DNA from 3 places in the Streptomyces sp. 135 genome. Region 1 is predicted to be linked to each of the others. Evidence: riboswitches for the same ligand, from Rfam matches in the RefSeq annotation. Region 1 holds a riboswitch; each other region holds the start of a gene.
The links. A riboswitch is a leader RNA that binds a small molecule or an ion and turns the genes downstream of it on or off. The one in region 1 is predicted to bind thiamine pyrophosphate.
Positions count from the first base shown of each region.

Region 2: it holds a riboswitch for thiamine pyrophosphate, as region 1 does, so the genes downstream of both, thiC (phosphomethylpyrimidine synthase ThiC) here and KKZ08_RS27925 (thiamine ABC transporter substrate-binding protein) in region 1, are expected to answer to the same signal.
Region 3: it holds a riboswitch for thiamine pyrophosphate, as region 1 does, so the genes downstream of both, thiO (glycine oxidase ThiO) here and KKZ08_RS27925 (thiamine ABC transporter substrate-binding protein) in region 1, are expected to answer to the same signal.

Region 1 covers NZ_CP075691.1:6,154,926-6,160,110, forward strand. The annotation lists gene frr (ribosome recycling factor) at 81-638, shown strand; gene KKZ08_RS27915 (phosphatidate cytidylyltransferase) at 671-1,780, shown strand; gene rlmN (23S rRNA (adenine(2503)-C(2))-methyltransferase RlmN) at 1,877-2,983, shown strand; TPP riboswitch at 3,008-3,124, shown strand; gene KKZ08_RS27925 (thiamine ABC transporter substrate-binding protein) at 3,202-4,281, shown strand; gene KKZ08_RS27930 (iron ABC transporter permease) at 4,257-5,185, shown strand, end outside.
Region 2 covers NZ_CP075691.1:4,253,253-4,258,437, reverse strand. The annotation lists gene KKZ08_RS19190 (IclR family transcriptional regulator C-terminal domain-containing protein) at 1-391, shown strand, start outside; gene KKZ08_RS19185 (SsgA family sporulation/cell division regulator) at 495-932, shown strand; gene KKZ08_RS19180 (YibE/F family protein) at 1,021-2,421, opposite strand; TPP riboswitch at 2,493-2,647, shown strand; gene thiC (phosphomethylpyrimidine synthase ThiC) at 2,640-4,445, shown strand; gene KKZ08_RS19170 (hypothetical protein) at 4,516-5,185, opposite strand, start outside.
Region 3 covers NZ_CP075691.1:2,258,954-2,264,138, forward strand. The annotation lists gene thiE (thiamine phosphate synthase) at 38-697, opposite strand; gene KKZ08_RS10185 (Rv2175c family DNA-binding protein) at 791-1,156, opposite strand; gene KKZ08_RS10190 (FAD-dependent oxidoreductase) at 1,284-2,300, opposite strand; TPP riboswitch at 2,431-2,544, shown strand; gene thiO (glycine oxidase ThiO) at 2,542-3,798, shown strand; gene thiS (sulfur carrier protein ThiS) at 3,795-4,022, shown strand; gene KKZ08_RS10205 (thiazole synthase) at 4,030-4,824, shown strand; gene pknB (Stk1 family PASTA domain-containing Ser/Thr kinase) at 4,918-5,185, shown strand, end outside.

The DNA.
Region 1 (5,185 bases):
GACACCGTGCAGGAAAGACACGCGACGCAGCCGGCCGCCCCGTGCTAGCCGGGCCTACTCAAGACACGCAGGAGCAAGTGGTGATCGAAGAGACCCTCCTCGAGGCCGAGGAGAAGATGGAGAAGGCCGTCGTGGTCGCCAAGGAGGACTTCGCCGCGATCCGCACCGGCCGTGCGCACCCGGCGATGTTCAACAAGATCGTGGCGGACTACTACGGCGCGCTGACGCCGATCAACCAGCTGGCCTCGTTCTCGGTGCCCGAGCCGAGGATGGCGGTGGTGACCCCGTTCGACAAGACCGCGCTGCGCAACATCGAGCAGGCGATCCGCGACTCCGACCTCGGCGTCAACCCGAGCAACGACGGCAACATCATCCGGGTGACCTTCCCCGAGCTGACGCAGGACCGCCGCAAGGAGTACATCAAGGTCGCCAAGACCAAGGCCGAGGACTCCAAGATCTCGATCCGCTCCATCCGCCGCAAGGCGAAGGAGACCATCGACAAGGCCGTCAAGGACGGCGACATCGGTGAGGACGAGGGCCGCCGCGCCGAGAAGGAGCTGGACGACACCACCGCGAAGTACGTCGCTCAGGTGGACGAGCTGCTCAAGCACAAGGAAGCCGAGCTGCTCGAAGTCTGAGGCTCGAGTCCGAGGAATCAGGAAACCGATCCGTGAACGACTCTTCCTGGGGGGCGCCGCCCAGAGCCGGGTATTGGGGGCCGCCCGACCAGGGACCTGGTCAGGGGGCGCCCCCGGCAGGTCCCGCGTACGATGCGCAGGACGCGCTGCTTCCGTCCGTGACGCAGCCGATGCCCATCGTGCCCGACGCACCGGTGAGCGGCTCTGACCAGGACGACCGGGGGGCCACTCGGATGGGCGGCCCCCTGTTCCGTGACGAGCCCTCGCAGGAGCCCATGCCCAGCGCACCACAGCCCGCCCCGGCAGCGCCGCAGCCCGCGCCGAAGAAGAGCGCGGGCCGCGATCTCGGTGCGGCCATAGGAGTCGGTGTGGGTCTCGGCGCGGTGATCATCGCGTCGCTGTTCATCGTGAAGGCCGCCTTCATCGGCGTGATAGCGGTCGCCGTGGTGGTCGGCCTTTGGGAGCTCACCTCCCGCCTGGAGGAGCGCAAGGCCATCAAGGCGCCGCTGGTGCCGCTCGCGGTGGGCGGCGCGGCGATGGTCGTCGCCGGCTACGTCCGGGGCCCCGAGGGTGCCTGGGTGGCGATGGCGCTCACCGCGCTCGCCGTCCTGGTCTGGCGCATGACCGAGCCTCCCGAGGGCTATCTGAAGGACGTCACGGCGGGGGTCTTCGCGGCCTTCTACGTCCCGTTCCTCGCCACGTTCGTGGCGCTGATGCTCACCGCGGACGACGGACCGCAGCGGGTGCTCACCTTCCTGCTCCTGACCGTGGTCAGCGACACCGGGGCGTACGCGGTCGGCTGGCGCTTCGGCAAGCACAAGCTGGCGCCGCGCATCAGCCCCGGCAAGACCCGCGAGGGCCTGCTCGGTGCGATCACGTTCGCGATGGCGGCGGGCGCGCTGTGCATGGAGTTCCTGATCGACGGCGGGACGTGGTGGCAGGGGCTGCTCATCGGCCTCGCGGTCGCGGCGAGCGCCACGCTCGGCGATCTCGGCGAGTCGATGATCAAGCGGGACCTCGGCATCAAGGACATGGGCACGCTGCTGCCGGGGCACGGCGGCATCATGGACCGCCTGGATTCACTGCTGCCGACGGCGCCGGTCGTCTGGCTCCTGCTGGTGATCTTCGTCGGGTCCGGCTGACCTCTACCTGGTCTGACCTGCGTGAATGTGCGTGAGGGGTCCGTTGTCCACAGGGCGGCGGGCCCCTCGTCGTATGTCTGCGACACTGGATGGACCATGCCTGTACCCGGAGAACTCACCTTCGTCGCGCCCCGCGGAGCCAAGAAGCCCCCGCGGCACCTCGCCGACCTCACGCCCGCCGAGCGCAAGGAGGCCGTCGCCGCCATCGGCGAGAAGCCGTTCCGCGCCAAGCAGCTCTCGCAGCACTACTTCGCGCGGTACGCCCACGACCCGGCCGAGTGGACCGACATCCCCGCCGGCGCGCGCGACAAGCTCCGTGAGGCTCTGCTGCCCGACCTGATGTCCGTGGTGCGGCACATCAGCTGTGACGACGACACCACCCGCAAGACGCTCTGGCGGCTCTTCGACGGGACGCTGGTGGAGTCGGTGCTCATGCGCTACCCCGACCGGGTCACGATGTGCATCAGCTCCCAGGCCGGATGCGGCATGAACTGCCCGTTCTGCGCCACCGGCCAGGCCGGTCTCGACCGGAACCTGTCGACGGGCGAGATCGTGCACCAGATCGTCGACGGCATGCGCGCGCTGCGCGACGGCGAGATCCCCGGCGGGCCCGCCCGGCTGTCCAACATCGTCTTCATGGGCATGGGCGAGCCGCTGGCCAACTACAACCGTGTGACCGGTGCCATCCGCCGCCTCACCGACCCCGAGCCGGACGGCCTCGGGCTCTCGCAGCGCGGGATCACGGTGTCGACGGTGGGGCTCGTCCCCGCCATCCACCGGTTCTCCGACGAGGGCTTCAAGTGCCGTCTCGCGATCTCGCTGCACGCCCCGGACGACGACCTGCGCGACACCCTCGTGCCGGTCAACACCAAGTGGAAGGTGCGGGAGGTGCTCGACGCCGGCTGGGAGTACGCGGCCAAGTCGGGGCGTCGCCTCTCCATCGAGTACGCGCTGATCCGCGACATCAACGACCACGCGTGGCGCGGTGACCGCCTCGGCCGGCTGCTCAAGGGCAAGCCGGTGCACGTGAACCTGATCCCGCTGAACCCCACGCCGGGCTCGAAGTGGACGGCCTCGCGGCCCGAGGACGAGAAGGCGTTCGTGGAGGCCATCGCCGCCCATGGCGTGCCGGTCACGATCCGGGACACCCGGGGCCAGGAGATCGACGGGGCGTGCGGTCAGCTCGCCGCGGCCGAGAGGTAGTCTGGCCGTCGTACACACATCTGCATATTCCGACAGGGGAGCGCCACAGCGCTGAGAGTGCGGCACCTTGGACAGGTGGGCCGCAGACCCTCTGAACCTCGCCCAGGTCATTCTGGGTAGGAAGTTCGGGCACCACTCAAGCTGTTGCGCCCTGCCCGCGGCCATCCGGTCGGCGGGCAGGGCCGCGTCTCTTCCTGGACACCCAGGAGGACAACTCAGTGAGCACCAAGAAGATCACCTCCGTCGCCATCGCGGTGGGCCTCGGGCTCGTCGCCGTCTCGGCGTGCGGCTCCGGCGACGACGCCTCGAAGGCGGACTCCAAGTCCGTCACGCTCGTCAGCCATGACTCCTTCAACGTCTCCAAGGACGTACTGAAGGAATTCGAGAAGCGGTCCGGGTACCAGGTCAAGGTCCTCAAGGACGGGGACGCGGGCGCCGCCGTGAACAAGGCGATCCTCTCCAAGGACAACCCGCAGGGCGACGTCTTCTTCGGAGTCGACAACACCCTGCTGTCACGGGCGCTCGACAACGGCCTCTTCCAGTCGTACGAGGCCAAGGGCTCGGACGAGATCAAGCCGGAGTACCGCGTCGACCAGGGCAAGCACCGCGTGACGCCCGTGGACAGCGGTGACATCTGCGTCAACTACGACAAGAAGTACTTCGCCGACAAGAAGCTGGCGCCGCCGAAATCCTTCGAGGATCTGGCCGAGCCCGCGTACAAGAACCTGCTGGTCACCGAGAACGCCTCGACCTCGTCGCCCGGTCTCGGCTTCCTGCTCGGCACCGCCGCGAAGTACGGCGACAAGGGCTGGGAGGGCTACTGGAAGAAGCTCAAGGCCAACGGCGTCAAGGTCGTCGACGGCTGGGAGCAGGCGTACAACGAGGAGTTCTCCGGGTCCGCGGGCGGCAAGAAGGCCAAGGGCGACCGGCCGCTCGTCGTCTCCTACGCCTCTTCGCCGCCCGTGGAGGTGCTCTACGGCAAGCCGCGGCCCAAGGAGGCGCCGACCGGCGTCGCGACCGGCACGTGCTTCCGCCAGGTCGAGTACGCGGGCCTGCTCAGCAACGCCGAGAACGCCAAGGGCGGCAAGGCGCTCCTGGACTTCCTGGCGGGCGAGGAGTTCCAGGCGGACATGCCGCTGAACATGTTCGTGAACCCGGTGCGGGAGGGCGTCGAGCTGCCCGAGCTGTTCACGAAGCACGGTGTGACGGTCGACGAGCCGCAGACCATGGACCCGAAGAAGATCGCCGACAACCGCGAGCCGTGGATCAAGTCGTGGACCTCGCTCGTACTGAAGTAAAGGCCCGTCCCCCCAGGGGATTCGGCCGCGGGAGCGCGGCGCGGCTCGGTCTGATGGCCGTGCCCGTCGCGTTCTTCGCGCTCTTCTTCGCCTATCCGGTCACGGCGATCGTCGCGCGCGGACTGCATGTGGACGGCGGCTGGCGGTTCGGGCGGATCGTGGACGTGCTCGGGCAGTCCGACATCCGGCACGTCCTGTGGTTCACCACCTGGCAGGCGCTCGCGTCGACCGCGCTCACGCTGCTGATCGCGCTCCCCGGCGCGTATGTCTTCGCGCGCTTCGACTTCCCGGGCAAGCAGGTGCTGCGGGCCGTCGTCACCGTGCCGTTCGTGCTGCCCACCGTCGTGGTCGGCACGGCGTTCCTCGCGCTGATCGGGCGGGGCGGGCTCTTCGACGAGCTGTGGGGTGTGCGGCTCGACACCACCGTGTGGGCGATCCTGCTCGCGCACGTGTTCTTCAACTACGCGGTCGTCGTCCGCACCGTCGGCGGGCTCTGGTCACAGCTCGACCCGCGCCAGGAGGAGGCCGCGCGGATGCTCGGCGCCTCGCGCTGGAGGGCCTGGCGGACGGTGACGCTGCCCGCGCTCGGGCCGGCCGTCGCGGCCGCCGCCCTCATGGTCTTCCTCTTCACCTTCACCTCCTTCGGCATCGTCCAGATCCTCGGCGGACCCGCGTACTCCACCCTTGAGGTGGAGATCTACCGGCAGACCGCGCAGCTGCTCGACCTGCCCACGGCCGCCGTCCTGACCGTCGTGCAGTTCGCGGCGGTCGGGCTCATCCTCGCGATCCATGCCTGGACCGTGCGGCGGCGCGAGAGCGTGCTGAAGCTGGTCGACGCCTCGGCCGTGGCCCGCCGCCCGCGCGGCGCGGGGCAGTGGACGCTGCTCGGCCTGGTCATGGCCAC
Region 2 (5,185 bases), 1.9 Mb from region 1:
TCCCGCGGTCGAGGAATGGGCAGACTTCCGGGAGACGGGTCACGCCCACGCCATCGGGCAGTGCCTGCTCTCCCAACTCGACGACGAGGCCAGGCAGGACCACCTCGATCGCTATCCGGTTCAATCGATCACGCGTTACTCGGTCCGCGACGACCGCACGTTTCTGCGTCGGCTCGAGGCGATGGAGCGGATGAGGCCCGTGGTGGAGCGACAGGAGTACGCGTTGGGGACGGTCTGCGCGGCGATTCCGATCTTGGCGGGAGACACCGCGGCGACCTTGGCCATTTCCGTGCCCGCAGGTCAGGCGGACCGGCTGCTGCCCGCGGCACAGAGATTGCAGCGTGAGATCGGAAAGCTACTAGGGACACTCGCCTTCTCTATCAGCATCTGAAAACTCACTCCTTGTGATCTGGTGTGTACTTTAAGCAAGATGCCATGAGTGTCAGGGAGTTGGTTCCTGGCCACTTGAAGGCCAAGTGACGGGGTAGGGCGCGATGGACGAGACGGTTCAGGCAGAGGTCATGATGAGCTTCCTTGTTTCCGAGGAGCTCTCGTTTCGTATCCCGGTGGAGTTGCGCTATGAGACCGGTGATCCTTTTGCCGTGCGGCTGACGTTTCATCTGCCCGGTGACGCTCCGGTGACGTGGGCATTCGGCCGGGAGCTGTTGATCGACGGGGTGGGCCGGCCGTGCGGGGTCGGGGATGTGCGGATCGAGCCCACTGATCCCGAGTTGATGGACGAGGCGCTGATCAGGCTTCAGGTCGGCCCGGATCAGGCGCTGTTCCGGGTGGGCATTCCGCCGCTGCTCGCCTTCCTGGACCGTACGGACCGGTTGGTGCCGCTCGGGCAGGAGCGGACGCTCGCCGATTTCGACGCGCACCTCGACGAGGCGCTCGACCGGATTCTGGCGGAGGAGCAGAACGCGGGCTGACCGCCGACCGGTGGGCAGATATGAATGGCAGATTGGTGCATTTCGCGGCTTCTCCCGGCTCAAGGGGCCGCGCGGGTCCCTTTCGGCGTCAGGCCTTGCGGCGGCGGCCCTTCCCGCCACGGGAGGAGCGGGGAGCGGGGGTGCCGGTCGCCATGGCCGGGCCGCCGGGACCGGCGGTGGCGGAGCGGTCGGCGGAGACCACCAGGGCGGCCAGCGCGGTGGTCACCGGCACCGACGCGACCAGGCCGATCGAGCCGATCAGGGTGCGCACGATCTCCTCGGCGACCAACTCGCTGTTGGCGACCGTGCCCACGCTGGACTGCGCGATCGAGAAGAGCAGCAGCAGGGGCAGCGCGGCGCCCGCGTAGGCCAGGACGAGGGTGTTGACGACCGAGGCGATGTGGTCGCGGCCGATGCGGATGCCCGCGCGGTAGAGGCCGCGCCAGCCCATGGTCGGGTTGGCCTGGTGCAGTTCCCAGACGGCTGAGGTCTGGGTGACCGTCACGTCGTCCAGGACGCCGAGCGAGCCGATGATGACGCCCGCGAGCAGCAGGCCGCTCATGTCGATGGACGGATACAGGCCGTGGATGAGGCCGGTGTTGTCGTCCGTGTTGCCGGTCAGCGCGGCCCAGCCGATGAACAGGGAGCCGAGCAGGCCGATCAGGAGGAGGGAGATGAGGGTGCCGAGCACCGCGACCGAGGTACGGGCCGTGAGGCCATGGCAGAGGTAGAGCGCGACCAGCATGATGGCGCTCGCCCCGATCACCGCCACGACCAGGGGGTTCGCCCCCTGGAGGATCGCCGGCAGGATGAAGAAGGTCAGCACCAGGAAGCTGATGGCGAGTGCCACCAGGGCCATCACACCGCGCAGCCGCCCCACCACCACGACGGCGAGCGCGAAGATGCCGGCGAGAAGCGCCATCGGGATCTTGCGGTTCACGTCGGTGACCGAATACTGAAGGCCCTCGGGGGCCTTGGGCTCGTAGGCGACCACCACCTCTTGGCCCTTGCGCAGTTGCCGGGGCGAGTCCGGCTGAATGATCTCGGTGAACGTGCGGCCCTTGTCGTCACCGCTGGTCACCTCGATCAGCGCCTTCTTGCAGGTGCCCTCGGCCCGGGACTGGGCGCTCTGGCCCTCGGGGGTGGAGGTGTCGCCGTTCGGCTGGGGCTGCGAGGGGTTGAGGTCCTTGCAGGGCAGTTCCTGCACCTTGGCGACCGTCGCCGACTGTGTCTGCCGGTCGAAGCCGACGCCGGTGCGTTCATGGCTCGGCGTCCCGCCCGGCCACAGGACCAACAGGCCCACGACGACCGCGGTGGCGAAGGGGATCAGCACCGCCGCGATGACCTTGCGCAGGTGCTGGGAGACGGGCGCGGCGGGGCCGTGGCTGTGCGTATGGCCGTGTCCGTGTCCGTGCCCGGAGCCGTCGGGGGACGGGCCGGAGCGGGGCGGTTGTGAGGGCGGAGGCGGCGGCGGGGGTGTGGTGGTCACGGACCGATCATCGCAAGAACGGGAGGGGCCCTCTGTTCAGCGCGCCCGACATGACGCTAGCGTGGAGCCACCTTTGCAATCGCGGGAGCTCGGAGCACCGGGCTGAGAGGGCGCTGACCTCCGTACGAAACGGCACGAGTCGTGCATGAACGTACGGAATCCGCTGCGTCGACCGCCGAACCTGTTACCGGGTAATGCCGGCGTAGGGAGTAGGTCTCATGACCACATCGGACGCACGCACGCCTGCCTCCAGCAGCGACGAGCACGTTGAGAACGCTGTCGCGGCGGAGGCCGGGAAGTCCATCGGCTGGCACAAGGCGTACATCGAGGGTTCACGCCCCGATCTGCGCGTGCCGGTCCGCCAGGTGCACCTCACCAACGGCAAGGCCGTCACCCTGTACGACACATCGGGTCCGTACACCGACCCGTCCGCCGAGACCGACGTCCGCCGCGGCCTGCCGCCGCTGCGGGAGAACTGGATCATCGCCCGCGGCGACACCGAGGAGTACGTGGGCCGTCCGCCCCGCCCCGAGGACGACGGCATCAAGCACACCTCGCCGCGCGGCGGGCTCAAGAACCTCGACGCGGTCTTCCCCGGCCGCCCCCGCCAGCCGCGCCGCGGCCGCCCGGGCCAGGCGGTGACACAGCTCGCGTACGCCCGGCGCGGTGAGATCACGCCCGAGATGGAGTTCATCGGGATCCGCGAGAACATGGACCCCGAGGTCGTGCGGGCCGAAGTCGCCGCGGGCCGCGCCGTGATCCCGGCCAACGTCAACCACCCGGAGATCGAGCCGATGATCATCGGCAAGAAGTTCCTGGTGAAGGTGAACGCCAACATCGGCAACTCCGCGGTCACCTCCTCCATCGAGGAGGAGGTGGACAAGATGACCTGGGCGACCCAGTGGGGCGCCGACACGGTCATGGACCTCTCCACCGGCCGCAACATCCACACCACCCGCGAGTGGGTCCTGCGCAACTCCCCCGTGCCCATCGGCACCGTGCCCCTCTACCAGGCCCTGGAGAAGGTCGACGGCAAGGCCGAGGAGCTGACCTGGGAGATCTACAAGGACACGGTCATCGAACAGGCCGAGCAGGGCGTGGACTACATGACGGTGCACGCGGGTGTGCGCCTGCCGTACGTCCCGCTCACCGCCCGCCGCAAGACCGGCATCGTCTCGCGCGGCGGCTCGATCATGGCCGCCTGGTGCCTCGCGCACCACAAGGAGAGCTTCCTCTACGAGCACTTCGAGGAGCTGTGCGAGATCCTCGCGGCGTACGACGTGACGTACTCGCTCGGTGACGGCCTGCGGCCCGGTTCGATCGCGGACGCCAACGACGAGGCGCAGTTCGCCGAGCTCCGGACCCTCGGGGAACTCAACACGATCGCCAAGCGGCACAACGTGCAGACGATGATCGAGGGCCCCGGTCACGTCCCGATGCACAAGATCAAGGAGAACATCGACCTCCAGCAGGAGATCTGCGAGGAGGCGCCGTTCTACACGCTCGGCCCGCTGACCACGGACATCGCGCCCGCCTACGACCACATCACCTCGGGCATCGGCGCCGCGATGATCGGCTGGTGGGGCACGGCCATGCTCTGCTACGTCACGCCGAAGGAGCACCTCGGCCTGCCCAACCGCGACGACGTGAAGACCGGCGTCATCACGTACAAGATCGCGGCGCACGCGGCCGATCTCGCCAAGGGGCACCCGGGCGCGCAGGACTGGGACGACGCGCTCTCGGACGCGCGCTTCGAGTTCCGCTGGGAGGACCAGTTCAACCTGGCCCTCGATCCGGTCACGGCGCGGGAGTTCCACGACGAGACGCTGCCGGCCGAGCCCGCGAAGACGGCGCACTTCTGCTCGATGTGCGGGCCGAAGTTCTGCTCGATGAAGATCTCCCAGGACATCCGCCGCCAGCACGGCGGTGACCTGGCGGAAGGCGAGATCGAGGCGGGCATGGAGCAGAAGTCCAAGGAGTTCGCCGCCGCCGGCAACCGGGTCTATCTGCCGATCGCCGACTGAGCGAAACCACGTAGGCACGTAGGGGGTGCCCGCAGAGTGTCGCGACGACCGACTCTGCGGACACCCCTGCCTACTCGGGCTTGTGTTCGGGGCCGCCGAAGTCCGGGCTGGAGAAGTCGGGGCTCGAAAAGCTCGGCCGCGATCCCGTCGCCCGGCCGCCGTCCGGGCTGCTGAATCCGGGCCGGTTGTAGCCGAGTTGCGGCATGCGGCCGCCCGCCGCGGCTCCTCCGGCCCCGTGCGACGGCGCGCGGGCCGCGGGAGCCGCGCCCGGATCCGTCAGGGCCTCCCGGAGGAACGGCACGACGCCCCGTTCGAGGAGCGCCTGACTCCAGGCTTCCCTGGCTCGGGACACTTCCTCGTACTGCTCGCCGTGGAGTCCCGCATGGAGCGATGTGGCGCCGTTTCGCAGGGCCGTCAGGAGCAGACCGACCGCGGCGACCAGGATGCCCCCGGCGGTGAGCGCGCCGAACAGCCATCCCGCGGTGAGCAGGGTGTCCGCGAAGGCGGGCTCGGGGTTGAGCATCTTCAGGATGTAGCCGACGAGCAGGAAGATCGCGGCGGCCGTCCCGGCGAGGACGGGGGCGAGGACCGCCACCACGGCGATCGCCCCGGCTCCTGCCGCCGCCGCGGGTTCCGCGACCTCGCCCATCGTCGTGGCGAGGCCGATGCCGCCGGAGCCCGACTCCGCGGCGCTGTGTCCACTCCCTTCGCGAATCGAGGTGGAGGACGGTCGAGGTTCG
Region 3 (5,185 bases), 3.9 Mb from region 1:
CGGATCGGACACCACCGAGCGAGTGCCGAGCAGGTGCTCAGTCGGCCGTACGCAGCCGCTTCGCGAAATCCGCCGCCGCGGCGCCCGGGTCGTCGGCCTCGCTGATCGCCCGTACGACGACGACGCGGCGCGCGCCCGCTTCGAGCACCTCGTCGAGGTTGCCCGCGTCGATGCCGCCGATGGCGAACCAGGGGCGGTCCGTGCCGAGGGAGGCCGTGTAGCGGACCAGGTCGAGGCCCGGGGCGTGACGCCCCGGCTTGGTGGGGGTGGGCCAGCAGGGGCCGGTGCAGAAGTAGTCCACGCCCTCCTGGACGGCGGCCGCGGCGGCCTCGGACTCGGCGTGCGTGGAGCGGCCGATGAGTACGTCGTCGCTGCCGCCGAGGATGGCGCGGGCCGCGGGGACGGGCAGGTCGCCCTGGCCCAGGTGGAGGACGTCGGCGCCGATGGCGTGCGCGACGTCCGCGCGGTCGTTCACCGCGAGGAGCTTGCCGTGGCGCCGGGCGGCGTCGGCGAAGACCTGGAGGTGCTCCAGCTCCTCGGCCGCCTCCATGCCCTTGTCGCGCAGCTGCACGATGTCGACGCCGCCCGCGAGGACGGCGTCGAGGAAGTCGGGGAGGTCTCCCTGACGCTTGCGGGCATCCACGCACAGGTAGAGCCGGGCGTCGGCGAGCTGGGCGCGCGGGTGGTCGGCGGCCATGGAGAAGTCCCCCCGGTGTCGGTGGGCGTGCGGGCCGCGCGTCGCGCGGCCCGCATCCCGAACGGTGTGTTCAGTCAGACGACGGGCGCCTGCTCAGACGGCGAGCGCCTGGGCGCGGCGCTTCACCTCCGTGCCGCGATTCTCGCTCAGTGCCTGCGCGGGGGTGCCGGGCAGGGTCGGGTCGGGGGTGAAGAGCCACTCGAGCATCTCTTCGTCGGAGAAACCGTCGTCCCTCAGGAGCGTCAAGGTGCCGACGAGGCCCTTGACGACCTTGTCGCCGTCGATGAAGGCGGCCGGCACCTGGAGCGTCCGGTTCTCACCACGGCGTACGGCGATCAGCTGGCCGTCCTTGACCAGCTGGCGTACGCGCGTCACCTCGACGTCGAGCATTTCCGCGATGTCGGGGAGGTGGAGCCAGGCGGGGACGAGAGCATCGGTCTTTGCGTCAATCTCGGTCACCGTCCCAGCGTATCTCTGGCCGGAGGCCTACAGCGGACGGCACCGCGCCCGGCGGTCCGGGGGCGCGTGACCGGGTGCGGGTGCGTGAGGGCTGGGCGCGCAGTTCCCCGCGCCCCTGGCAGGGGCGTTATAGCGCTGCCTTTTTCAGGGGCACCGACGGGTCTGCCGTCAGAGTGGGGTCCAGGCGGGTGCCTGACTCGATCAGTTTGCGGCCCTGGGCCAGGTCCCGGGGGCGGCCCACCGCGAGGACCGCCACCAGGGCGCCGGACCGCAGCCAGCAGACCGACCAGGCCATGCCCGTGGGGTCGCCGCGCCACACCAGCTCGTCCGTCGGCGTGTGATGGCCCGCGTACTGCACGAAGCGGCCGAACTGCTCCGACCAGAAGTACGGCACCGGGTCGTACGCCGCGGGGTCCTCGCCGATGATGTTCGCCGCGACCGTGCGCGGGCCCTGGAGGGCGTTGTCCCAGTGGTGGACGAGCAGTCGTTCGCCGTACCGCCCGGAAGGGAACGAGGCGCAGTCGCCGACCGCGTACACGTCGGGCACCGAGGCGCGCAGGTGGTCGTCGGCCACGACTTCCCCGTGGGCGCCGAGGGCGATGCCGGAGCCGGTCAGCCAGGCGGTCGCATGCACGACCCGGCGCGCGGCCACGTGCTCCACGCAGCACCTCCGGCGCGTCCAGCCCGCGCCCACCACCACGATGTCGTGCTGCGCGGCGAGTACCGGCCGCAGCCGCGCGGCGTCGTCCAGGGTGCGCAGGAGGTGGACGCCGGGAACGCCCTCGGTGCCCGGCAGCCGGATCGGCTCGGCGCCGGTCGCGAGCACCAGGACGTCATAGGCGACCGGGCCCTCGGCCGTGTCCAGCTCATGGTCCGCGGGGCGCACCCCGGTGACCTCGCGGCCCAGGCGGAGCCCGATGCCGAGCGCCTCGAAGTCGATGTCGAAGGCGGAGCCCTCCGCCTTGCCGAGCAGCACCGCCTTGGACAGCGGCGGCCTGTCGTACGGCTGGTGGGGTTCCGCGCCGATCACGGTGACCGGACCGGCGAAACCCCGCTCACGCAGGGCCACGGCGGTCTGCACCCCTGCCATCCCGGCGCCGACGATGACGACGTGCCGCTCGCTCTGCCTCTGCTGCTCGCTCACCCGATCACTGTAGGGCGGCGGACGGCGGCGCCTTCAGAGGCGGGCGGGGAGATCTCTGACACACCGTCACCGCCCATGGCGGCACGGCTCCCCTACTGCCGCGCGGGGCGACGGGCTAGGGTGGCCGGTGCAGAGCACTCGCGGGAGCCCGGACGCACCGGGCTGAGAGGGAGGCTGGGACGGCCTCCGACCGTACGAACCTGATCCGGGTCATGCCGGCGAAGGGAGGGGCTGGACGCCCATGCAGCCACGTACACCACCCCGCACACCATCCTGTGCGCCACCGGCGGAATCGAAGACTCCGACGGACGTCCTCGTCGTGGGGGGCGGCATCATCGGCCTGGTCACGGCCTGGCGGACCGCGCAGCGCGGACTCTCCGTCGCCGTCGTCGACCCCGAGCCTGGCGGCGGGGCCGCGCAGGTGGCGGCCGGCATGCTGGCCGCCGTCACCGAACTGCACCACGGCGAGCAGACGCTGCTCGCACTCAACCTCGAATCCGCGCGGCGCTATCCGGACTTCGCCGCCGAACTGGCCGAGGCGAGCGACCGCGGTGTCGGCGACCTCGGCTACCGCGCGTGCGGCACGCTCGCCGTCGCGCTCGACTCCGACGACCGCGCCCACCTGCGCGAACTGCACGCCCTTCAGTGCCGGTCCGGCCTGGAGTCGCAGTGGCTGAGCGGCCGCGAGTGCCGCCGCCTGGAGCCGATGCTCGCACCGGGCGTGCGGGGCGGGCTACGGGTCGACGGCGACCACCAGGTCGACCCGCGCCGGCTCGCGGCGGCGCTGCTAGTGGCCTGCGAGCGGGCGGGCGTCACCTTCCACCGCGGCTGGGCCGAGCGGCTCTCGGTCGTACGCGACCGGGCCGGGGGAGTCGTCCTCGGGGACGGCACCGAACTGCACGCGGACCAGGTCGTGCTGGCGGCGGGCAGCCTCAGCGGGCGCCTCGCGGGCGTTCCCGACGACGTCCTGCCGCCCGTGCGGCCGGTGAAGGGGCAGGTGCTGCGCCTGACGGTGCCGAAGGCGTACGCGCCGTTCCTGAGCCGCACCGTGCGCGCGGTCGTGCGCGGTGGCGCCCTCTACCTCGTCCCCCGCGAGAACGGCGAACTCGTCGTCGGCGCCACCAGCGAGGAGCTCGGCTGGGACACCACGGTCACCGCGGGCGGCGTCTACGAACTCCTGCGGGACGCCCACGAACTCGTGCCCGGCATCACCGAGCTGCCGTTGACCGAGACCCGCGCGGGCCTGCGCCCCGGCTCCCCCGACAACGCGCCCCTGCTCGGCCCGACGCGGCTGCCCGGGCTCCAGCTGGCCACCGGGCACTACCGCAACGGCGTCCTGCTGACGCCCCTGACGGGCGACGTCATGGCGCACTCCCTGGCCACCGGTGAGCTTCCCGACGAGGCGCGGCCGTTCACCCCGCGCCGCTTCACCGAGCCCTCCCTCGTACCCCCTACGCAGCCACTGCCCACGCAGTCGTTCACGGAGCAACCCGCATGAGTACGCCCGCCTCCAGTACGCCCTTCACCGTTTCCGTCAACGGAGAGGTACGCGACGTGACCTCGGGCACCACGCTCGAAGCCCTCGTCGCCACCCTCACGGCGGCCCACTCCGGTGTCGCCGCCGCCCTCAACGAAACCGTCGTCCCGCGCGCGCGGTGGTCCGGCACCGTGCTCGCCGCCGGTGACCGCGTCGAAGTACTCACCGCAGTCCAGGGAGGCTGATCCGACCATGGCAGACGACCCTTTCGTCATCGGCGGACTCACCCTCTCCTCGCGCCTGATCATGGGCACGGGCGGGGCGCCCAGCCTCGACGTCCTCGAACGCTCCCTCGTCGCGTCCGGCACCGAACTGACCACGGTCGCCATGCGCCGCCTCGACCCCGGCGTGCAGGGCTCGGTGCTCTCCGTCCTGGACCGGCTCGGCATCCGCGTCCTGCCGAACACGGCGGGCTGTTTCACCGCCGGGGAGGCCGTCCTCACGGCCCGTCTCGCACGCGAGGCGCTCGGCACGGATCTCGTGAAGCTGGAGGTGATCGCGGACGAGCGCACGCTGCTCCCGGACCCGATCGAGCTCCTGGACGCCGCCGAGACCCTCGTCGACGACGGCTTCACGGTCCTTCCGTACACGAACGACGACCCGGTGCTCGCGCGCAAGCTCCAGGACGTGGGGTGCGCGGCGATCATGCCGCTCGGCTCCCCCATCGGCTCGGGGCTCGGCATCCGCAACCCGCACAACTTCCAGCTGATCGTCGAGCACGCGCGCGTGCCGGTGATCCTGGACGCGGGCGCGGGCACGGCGTCCGACGCGGTGCTCGCCATGGAGCTGGGGTGCGCGGGTGTGATGCTCGCCTCGGCCGTGACGCGGGCGCAGGAGCCGGTCCTGATGGCGGAGGCCATGCGGCACGGCGTCGAGGCGGGCCGCCTCGCGTACCGGGCCGGGCGGATCCCCCGCCGCCACTTCGCGGAGGCGTCGTCCCCCGCGGAGGGCAAGGCGCGGCTGGATCCGGAGCGGCCGGCGTTCTGAGCGACGGCGGGAACGGTCACAGCTGCGCTGCAGTCCGGCCGCGGGCCCACCGCACCGGCCACGGTGTCGGTGGGGGCTCGTAGACTCCCCTGCGTGGACACGACCCTTCAGGACCCCCTCGTCGGGCAGCTGCTCGACAGCCGTTACCGGATCGAGGGGCGCATCGCGGTCGGCGGGATGGCCACGGTCTACCGGGCCGTGGACACCCGCCTCGACCGCGTGCTCGCGCTCAAGGTGATGCACCCCACGCTGGCGGCCGACGCCTCCTTCGTGGAGCGCTTCATCCGCGAGGCGAAGTCGGTCGCCCGCCTCTCGCACCCGAACGTGGTCGGCGTCTTCGACCAGGGCACCGACGGGGCGT